DNA from 2 places in the Actinoplanes sp. NPDC051851 genome. Region 2 is predicted to be linked to the other one. Evidence: riboswitches for the same ligand, from Rfam matches in the RefSeq annotation. Region 2 holds a riboswitch; the other holds the start of a gene.
The links. Region 2 has a riboswitch for cyclic di-AMP ahead of AB0M08_RS39565 (NlpC/P60 family protein). Riboswitches for the same ligand answer to the same signal wherever they lie in the genome.

Region 1: linked by a shared signal. The riboswitch ahead of AB0M08_RS27065 (hypothetical protein) and the one ahead of AB0M08_RS39565 (NlpC/P60 family protein) in region 2 are both predicted to bind cyclic di-AMP.

What each region holds. Positions count from the first base shown of each region.
Region 1 covers NZ_JBFAYF010000031.1:53,470-56,861, reverse strand. Annotated here, with positions in the region: gene AB0M08_RS27070 (hypothetical protein) at 1-843, opposite strand, end outside; cyclic di-AMP (ydaO/yuaA leader) riboswitch at 915-1,050, opposite strand; cyclic di-AMP (ydaO/yuaA leader) riboswitch at 1,258-1,394, shown strand; gene AB0M08_RS27065 (hypothetical protein) at 1,398-2,441, shown strand; gene AB0M08_RS27060 (glycoside hydrolase family 65 protein) at 2,512-3,392, opposite strand, start outside.
Region 2 covers NZ_JBFAYF010000066.1:27,852-31,243, forward strand. Annotated here, with positions in the region: gene AB0M08_RS39550 (cytochrome ubiquinol oxidase subunit I) at 1-149, opposite strand, end outside; gene AB0M08_RS39555 (BlaI/MecI/CopY family transcriptional regulator) at 226-579, shown strand; gene AB0M08_RS39560 (M56 family metallopeptidase) at 576-1,490, shown strand; cyclic di-AMP (ydaO/yuaA leader) riboswitch at 1,610-1,743, shown strand; gene AB0M08_RS39565 (NlpC/P60 family protein) at 1,760-2,743, shown strand; gene AB0M08_RS39570 (MarR family transcriptional regulator) at 2,852-3,271, opposite strand; gene AB0M08_RS39575 (epoxide hydrolase family protein) at 3,340-3,392, shown strand, end outside.

The DNA of each region.
Region 1 (3,392 bases), on a different contig from region 2:
GAGCGTGTCGGAGTTCTTGATGAAGTAGTTCGCCAGGTTGTTGCCGTACGTCTTGCTGGCGCCGGTGGCGACCCCGCCGAAGCCGTTCTTGTCGGCGGCGAAGTCACAGGCCCGGCCCTTCGGATGCTCACCGCTGTTCTGGTGCCGGAAGCACGCGACGTACCGGGTGAACCCGTCCTTCTGGGCCTGCTTGAGGGCGTACAGCAGGCGCGGCGTGATGCAGCCGGTGGTGGTCGGGTCGTTCTCGGTGCACCCGCCGGCGAGGCTGCCGGAGGGCTCGTCGGCCGAGGCACTGTCCCCGCTGCCGCTGTCGCCGTCGGCGTCGTCACCCTGGTTCGCGTTCTTCAGGGCGGTCTCGACCTGCAGCTTCTTCTTGGCCATCACGTTGACCTGCTTCTGCTGGTCGACGATGGTGGCCTCGATCGCGGTCTTGGCCTTCTGCTGGCTGGTCAGCGTGGTCCGGAGATCGGTGATCGCCTGGTTCTGCTGGACCGCCACGGTGCCGAGCGTGATGGCCCGGTCCAGGAAGGCGCCCGAGGAGTCCGCGGTGAGCAGCGCGCTGATCGGGCCGAGCCGGCCGGTCGTGTACGCCTGGACCGCGATCTGGTCCAGCGCCGCCTGCTGCGGGCCGATCGACGCGTCCAGCGTCTTGATCTCGGCGGCCAGCTTGGTCTGCTGCGCCTTCGAGGTCTTCAGCTTCGCCTTGGCCTCGACGTAACCCTTGGAGGCGGAGTCGAGTTGTTCGAGCAGGGACTTGGAGCCGCCCTCACCGTCGTCACCCGATTCACCGGGCGCGGCGAGCGGGCGGGGCGCGGCGGAGGCCGGCGTCGCTATACCGGTCACCCCGCATGCGGCAAGGAGGAGAGCGAAGATCGCCACCCACCGTCGCCGCGCAGGTACTGACTGCACAGGCCATTTCCTTCCGTCGGCCGCCGGCCGGGTTAGCTGACGGGTTCGGGACGAAGGAAATCCCTACCGCACGTGGCGGATTCACCCCGGAAGAAATGGTTCCCCGGCTCGCCCACTCGGGCGATTAGGCGGCGGTCCCCGGGTGGGAACCGAACCGACCATACCCACTCGATCGAGGAATCGACAGTTCTCGTACGCATGGCGACAGGGCAATCACATGACGTCACCTAACTACGGAAAGTCGTTGACCGGTAACGATTTTAGCCATTTCTTCGGTCGTCATGGATGGCGATATCTCGGGTAAACTCTTCGCCGGTCCTGCCCGGACGGCACCGCCCCCGAGTTGCCGGCAGGCCACCGCCCAATCGCCCCGCAAGGGCGAGCCGGGGACCCAGGTCACTGGGGTGAATCCGCCTCGCGCGGTAGGGATCTCTTCCGTCCCGAACCCGTCAGCTAACCCGGTCGGCGGTGACAAGGAAGGATTGTTGATGACCGCACGTCCCCGCCGGTGGCTGATATTGGCCCTGGCGCCGCTCGTGGCGACCGCGTTCCTGGTGGCACCCTCCGCACCGGCGAGCGCCGCACCGAGCGCCAGCTCCTCCACCAGTTCCGAGGAGGACGAGGAGGAACAGCCCGACCTCCTCTCCGACCAGCTCGAAGCGACCAACCGGCGGTACGTGAACGCCAAGGCCGCGGTGACGAAATCGCAGAAGGCGCAGAAGACGCTGGCCACCAAGATCTCGGACGCGGAGAAGCGCCGGGACGCCCTGGTGCCCGAGGTCAACGCGATCGCCAAGCAGCAGTACCAGACCGGCAACCTGAGCGCGGTCGGCTTCCTGCTCGGCAGCGACTCGTCCCAGGACTTCCTGAACAAGGCGATCTCCCTCGAAGAGATCAACAAGCTGCACGACCAGAAGCTGCACGAGCTGAACACGGCGCTCACCGAGATCACCACGGCGAAGACCGCGCTCGACGCCGAGCTCAAGACCGAGCAGCAGCAGCTCGCCGTGCAGAAGCAGCAGAAGACGTCGGCCGACAAGCAGGTGGCCCTGCTCGGCGGTGACACCGGGATCAACAAGACCATCACGCAGGGCATGGTCGACGCGGTCTCCAAGGTCGCGGATCCGGCGCCGCGCAACGCCAGCGGCGGCTTCTCCGCCGAGTCGTGCACCCAGAACGACCCGACCACCAACGGCTGCATCACCAAGCGGACGCTGCACCTCTACCAGGAGGTGAAGAAGGCCGGATTCAACCGCTTCGTCGGTTGTCACCGGGACGGCGGCCCGTTCGAGCACCCCAAGGGCCGGGCGTGTGACTGGTCACTGCAGAAGAGCGGCTTCTCGTCGGCGCACAACAACGACATGATGCGGTACGGCAACGACCTCACCGCGTTCCTCGTGCGCAACGCCGACCGGCTCGGCATCTACTACGTGATCTGGTACAAGCAGATCTGGTTCCCGGCGACCGGGACCTGGCACGCGTACCACGGTGTGAGCGACCACACCGACCACGTGCACGTCTCGCTGCTCTAGGAAGTACCGAGCACCGATACGAAAGGCCCCCGGCCACTGCGGTCGGGGGCCTTCGTGCGTACCGGGAAGATCAGCTGCTGGTGTTCCGGCGCACCGGGGCGCGGCCCGCCGGCTGAGACGGCGCGGGGCCGACCGGCGCCGCCGGCGGGATGGCCATGGTGACCGGCCGCACCTGGGTCACCTCCAGCTCCTTGCCGTGGTGCAGCAGCGTGAGCCGGGCCGACCCCCCGCCGTTGCGCAGCGAGTAGGTGACCTCGTCGGCGGTCACGTTCACCCGCAGCCGCAGACCCCGCCAGAGCAGCGAGAACTCCAGGTTGTTGATCCGGCTGGGCAGCCGCGGCGCGAACGAGAGCTGCCCCTGGAAGTCGCGCATGCCGCCGAGGCCGGCGACCAGCGCGATCCAGGAACCCGCCAGCGACGCCACGTGGACGCCGTCACGGGCGTTCTGGTGCAGGTCGTGCAGGTCCATCAGGGCGGCCTCGCCCAGGTAGTCGTGGGCCAGCTCGAGGTGCCCGGTCTCGGCCGCCATCACCGCCTGGATGCAGGCCGACAGCGACGAGTCCCGCACGGTCCGGGCGTCGTAGTACGCGAAGTTGCGCGCCTTCTCCTCCGGCGTGAAGGCGTCACCCCGGATGTACATCGCCATGACCAGGTCGGCCTGCTTGACCACCTGCTTGCGGTACAGGTCGAAGTACGGGAAGTTCAGCAGGAGTGGGTAGCCCTCGGGCGGCGTGCCCTCGAAGTCCCACTCCTGCAGGCGGGTGAAGCCCTCGCACTGCTGGTGGACGCCGAGCTCCTTGTCGTACGGGATGTGCACGGCAGCCGCCGCGTCCCGCCAGGAGGCGGCCTCCTCGTCGTTCACCCCGAACGTGCGGGCCAGGTCCGGGTGGCGCTTGCAGGCGTCCACCGCGGCCAGCAGGTTCTGCTGGGCCATCAGGTTGGTGTAGACGT
Region 2 (3,392 bases):
AGCAGCAGGTGCCGTTCGTTCCGCGACCGCAGCCAGGCGATCTGGAGCCCGGCCGCGGTCGCGCTCAGGCAGATCGAGAGCGGCACGAACAGGTAGTGGTAGATCGTCACGACCGCGAACTGCAAGCGCGTCAGGTCGAGCACGTCCATCGGGTAGCCCCTTCTACGACTCTTCGTAGTAGATACTACGCAACGTAGTACGACTGGCCCTAGTAGGATGGGACACATGGCACTTGGCGACCTCGAACGTGAGGTCATGGCACAGCTCTGGGACGCTCGCGAGCCGCTGACCGTACGGCAGGTTCACGAGCGGGTCGGCCGCGACCGTGATCTGGCGTACACGACCGTGATGACCGTGCTCGACCGCCTCGCCAAGAAACGCCTGGTGATCCAGCAGAAGGCCGACCGCGCGTACCGGTACGTGCCGGCGCAGAGCCGCGAGGAGATGACCGCGGCCCTGATGATGGACGCGCTCAGCTCCACCACCGACCAGGACGCCGCCCTCGCGTACTTCCTGGGCCAGCTCCCGCCGGGTACCCTTGCGGCCGCCATGGAAGAAGCTAAAAACAACGAGACGTGACGGCACTCGTCCTGGGTGCGCTCGGGCTGACCCTCTCGCTGGTCGTCCCGGGTGTGCTGGCCGCCGCACGCTGGCCGGACCGCGCGCCGGCCGCCGCCGTCCTGCTCTGGCAGGCGATCACCCTGACCGCGGTGCTCTGCGCCCTCGGTGTGGTGCTCGCCGGCCCCGAGGAACTGACCCGCGAGGCCGGCGCCGAGCACCCGATCACCGCCGCCGCGCTGGTCTTCTCGCTCCTGGTGGCCGGGACGATCGTGATCCGGCTGCTGATCTCGCTCGGCCGGGTGACCTACCGGGCGCGGGCGCGACGGGCCCGGCACCGGATGCTGGTCGACCTGCTCGACCGGGTGGAGCGCCACCAGGAACTGAGCGGCGACGAGGTACGGGTCCTCGACGGCCCCCTGCCGCTGGCCTACTGCGTCCCCGGGCGCGAACCCCGCGTGGTGCTCTCCGACGCCGTGCTGCGTGTGCTGGACGCCCCGCAGGTCGACGCGGTCCTCGCCCACGAGCGGGCGCACCTGCGGCACCGGCACGAGCTGGTGATGGAGAGCTTCACCGCGTTCTATCAGGCCGTGCCGCCGCCGCTGCGGAGCCGGGCGCCGCTGGACGCCGTACACGAGCTGCTGGAGATGGTGGCGGACGACGCCGCGCGCCGCCGCACCGGGCCGGACCCGCTGCGGGCCGCGCTCGCCCGTCTCTCCGACGCCGTGCCGCTCGCCGGGGAGGCCGCGCCGGCCGGCCGGGCGGGGGAGGCGCGGCGCCGCCGACTGGACCGCCTGGACGGCCCGGACCGGACCTCGAGCCCCCTCACCGCCGTTGCCGGCGCCGGGGCGATCGGGCTCGTCGTGCTACCCACCGTGATCGTCGTGGTGCCCTGGCTCACGCTGGCCCTGAAAGCCTGGCCGTTTCGGTGACCCTGCGTATCGGGGGGTGTGCGTGCGGTATCCCTCCCGGCGCGCGCTTCATTTGGCCCCATGATCCGAGTACGGTGGTCCCCGGTTCGGCAGCCCCCCATCGTCCATCCGGCCGATCTGACGAACCACCGCCTAATCGCCGAGAGGCGAGCCGGGGACCCACGTTCCCGGGGTGAAGCCGCGTACCCCGCGGCCGGGCGTGCTTCCCGCCCGAACCCGACAGCTAACCCGGTCGGCGGCCGAGTGGGAAGAAAGGACAACGCGCCCACGTGAAACGGATTGGTGTGCGCGGCCTGGTGCACAGTGTGCTGTGCGCCGTCGCCGCGGCCGGAATCGTTCTCACCGGTCCTGCAGTTGCCCACGCCACACCCTCGCCGTCCAGCGTCGAGGACAAGATCGACAAGCAGTGGAACGAGCTCGAGCCCGTCATCGAGGACTACAACGACGTGCACGGCAAGCTGACCAAGCTGCAGAAGCAGCAGAAGGATCTCGCCAAGAAGCTCGATCCGCTGGAGGCTCAGGTCGAGGCCGCGATGAAGGACGTGCGCGGTCTCGCCGCGGACGCCTACATGCAGGGCCCGCCGAGCGTCTTCACGGCTCTCCTGGAGAGCGGCTCGGCCGACGGACTGACCGAGAAGCTCACGTATCTCGACCAGTTCTCCCAGAGCCGCGAGGATTCGATCGCCAGTGTGGTGAAACTGCGCAACAAGTACGCCGCCGACAAGCAGACCCTGGACAAGCTTGCCGCCGAGATCTCCACCCGCGACGCCGACCTGAAGACCAAGAAGGTGGCGATCGAGAAGGAGATCACGTCGCTCCAGAAGCTGCGGCTGACGGCGTACAAGGCGTCGGACGCCGACGACGGCCCGTACAAGACGGGGCCCTGCCCGGTCACCTACACCAACGACAAGGGTGGACGGGCCGCTCAGAAGGCGTGCGACCTGATCGGCAAGCCCTACGTCTTCGGCTCGGAGGGTCCGAACAGCTACGACTGCTCGGGTCTGACGAAGGCGGCGTGGGCCTCGGTCGGCGTCAGCCTGGAGCACTACACGAAGGATCAGTGGAACTCCACCAAGGCGGTCAGCCGGAGCGAATTGAAGCCCGGCGACCTGGTCTTCTACTACTCCGACGTGCACCACGTGGCCATCTACATCGGTGGCGGCATGGTGGTCCACGCCCCGCACACGGGCGACTATGTGCGGATGGCGACGATTGATCGAGGGCCGATCGCGGGCTATCGCCGACCGGCTTAGTGGTCATTCCGCGCAGAGGGCCGCTTCCGCTCCGGCGGTGGCGGCCCTCTCTGCCCCGGCTTCTCCCGTACGCCCGGAAGCTTCTCCCGTACGCCCGGAGCAGTGCGGTCACCCGCCCCGATGATGGTCGAGCAGCCTCCGCAGCAGTCTGGTGAGCTGCTCCCGCTCGGCCTCCGACAGCGGCTCCAGCAGTTCGTCCTGGACCTCGGCCACCCGTTCCCCCAGCTCCTTCGCTCGCGCCGCCCCCGCCCCGGTCAGCGTGATCACGTTCCGCCGCCGGTCCGCCGGATCGGGTGACCGGGCCACGAAGCCGGCCCCCTCCAGCTCGTTCAGCGCGCCGACCAGGTCGCTGAGATGGATCCCGGTCCGCCGCCCGAGCGCCGCCTGACTGGCCGCCCCGTCCGCCTCCAGCGACGCCAGCAGCCGGTAGTGGTATCCCCGCGCCCCGACCGCCGCGAACCCGTCCCCGACGAGCCGATGCGCGTACGCGGCCGTCTGTGACAGCAGCCAGCTAGCCAGATGATCCATGTGTCCAGGATAACATTGGCCCTCCTAACGTTAGTGAGTCTAACGTTAGTCATATGAACGTTAGAGACATGAATGAATTCCGCCTCCACGTCCCCCGGTCCGACCTCGACGACCTGCATGC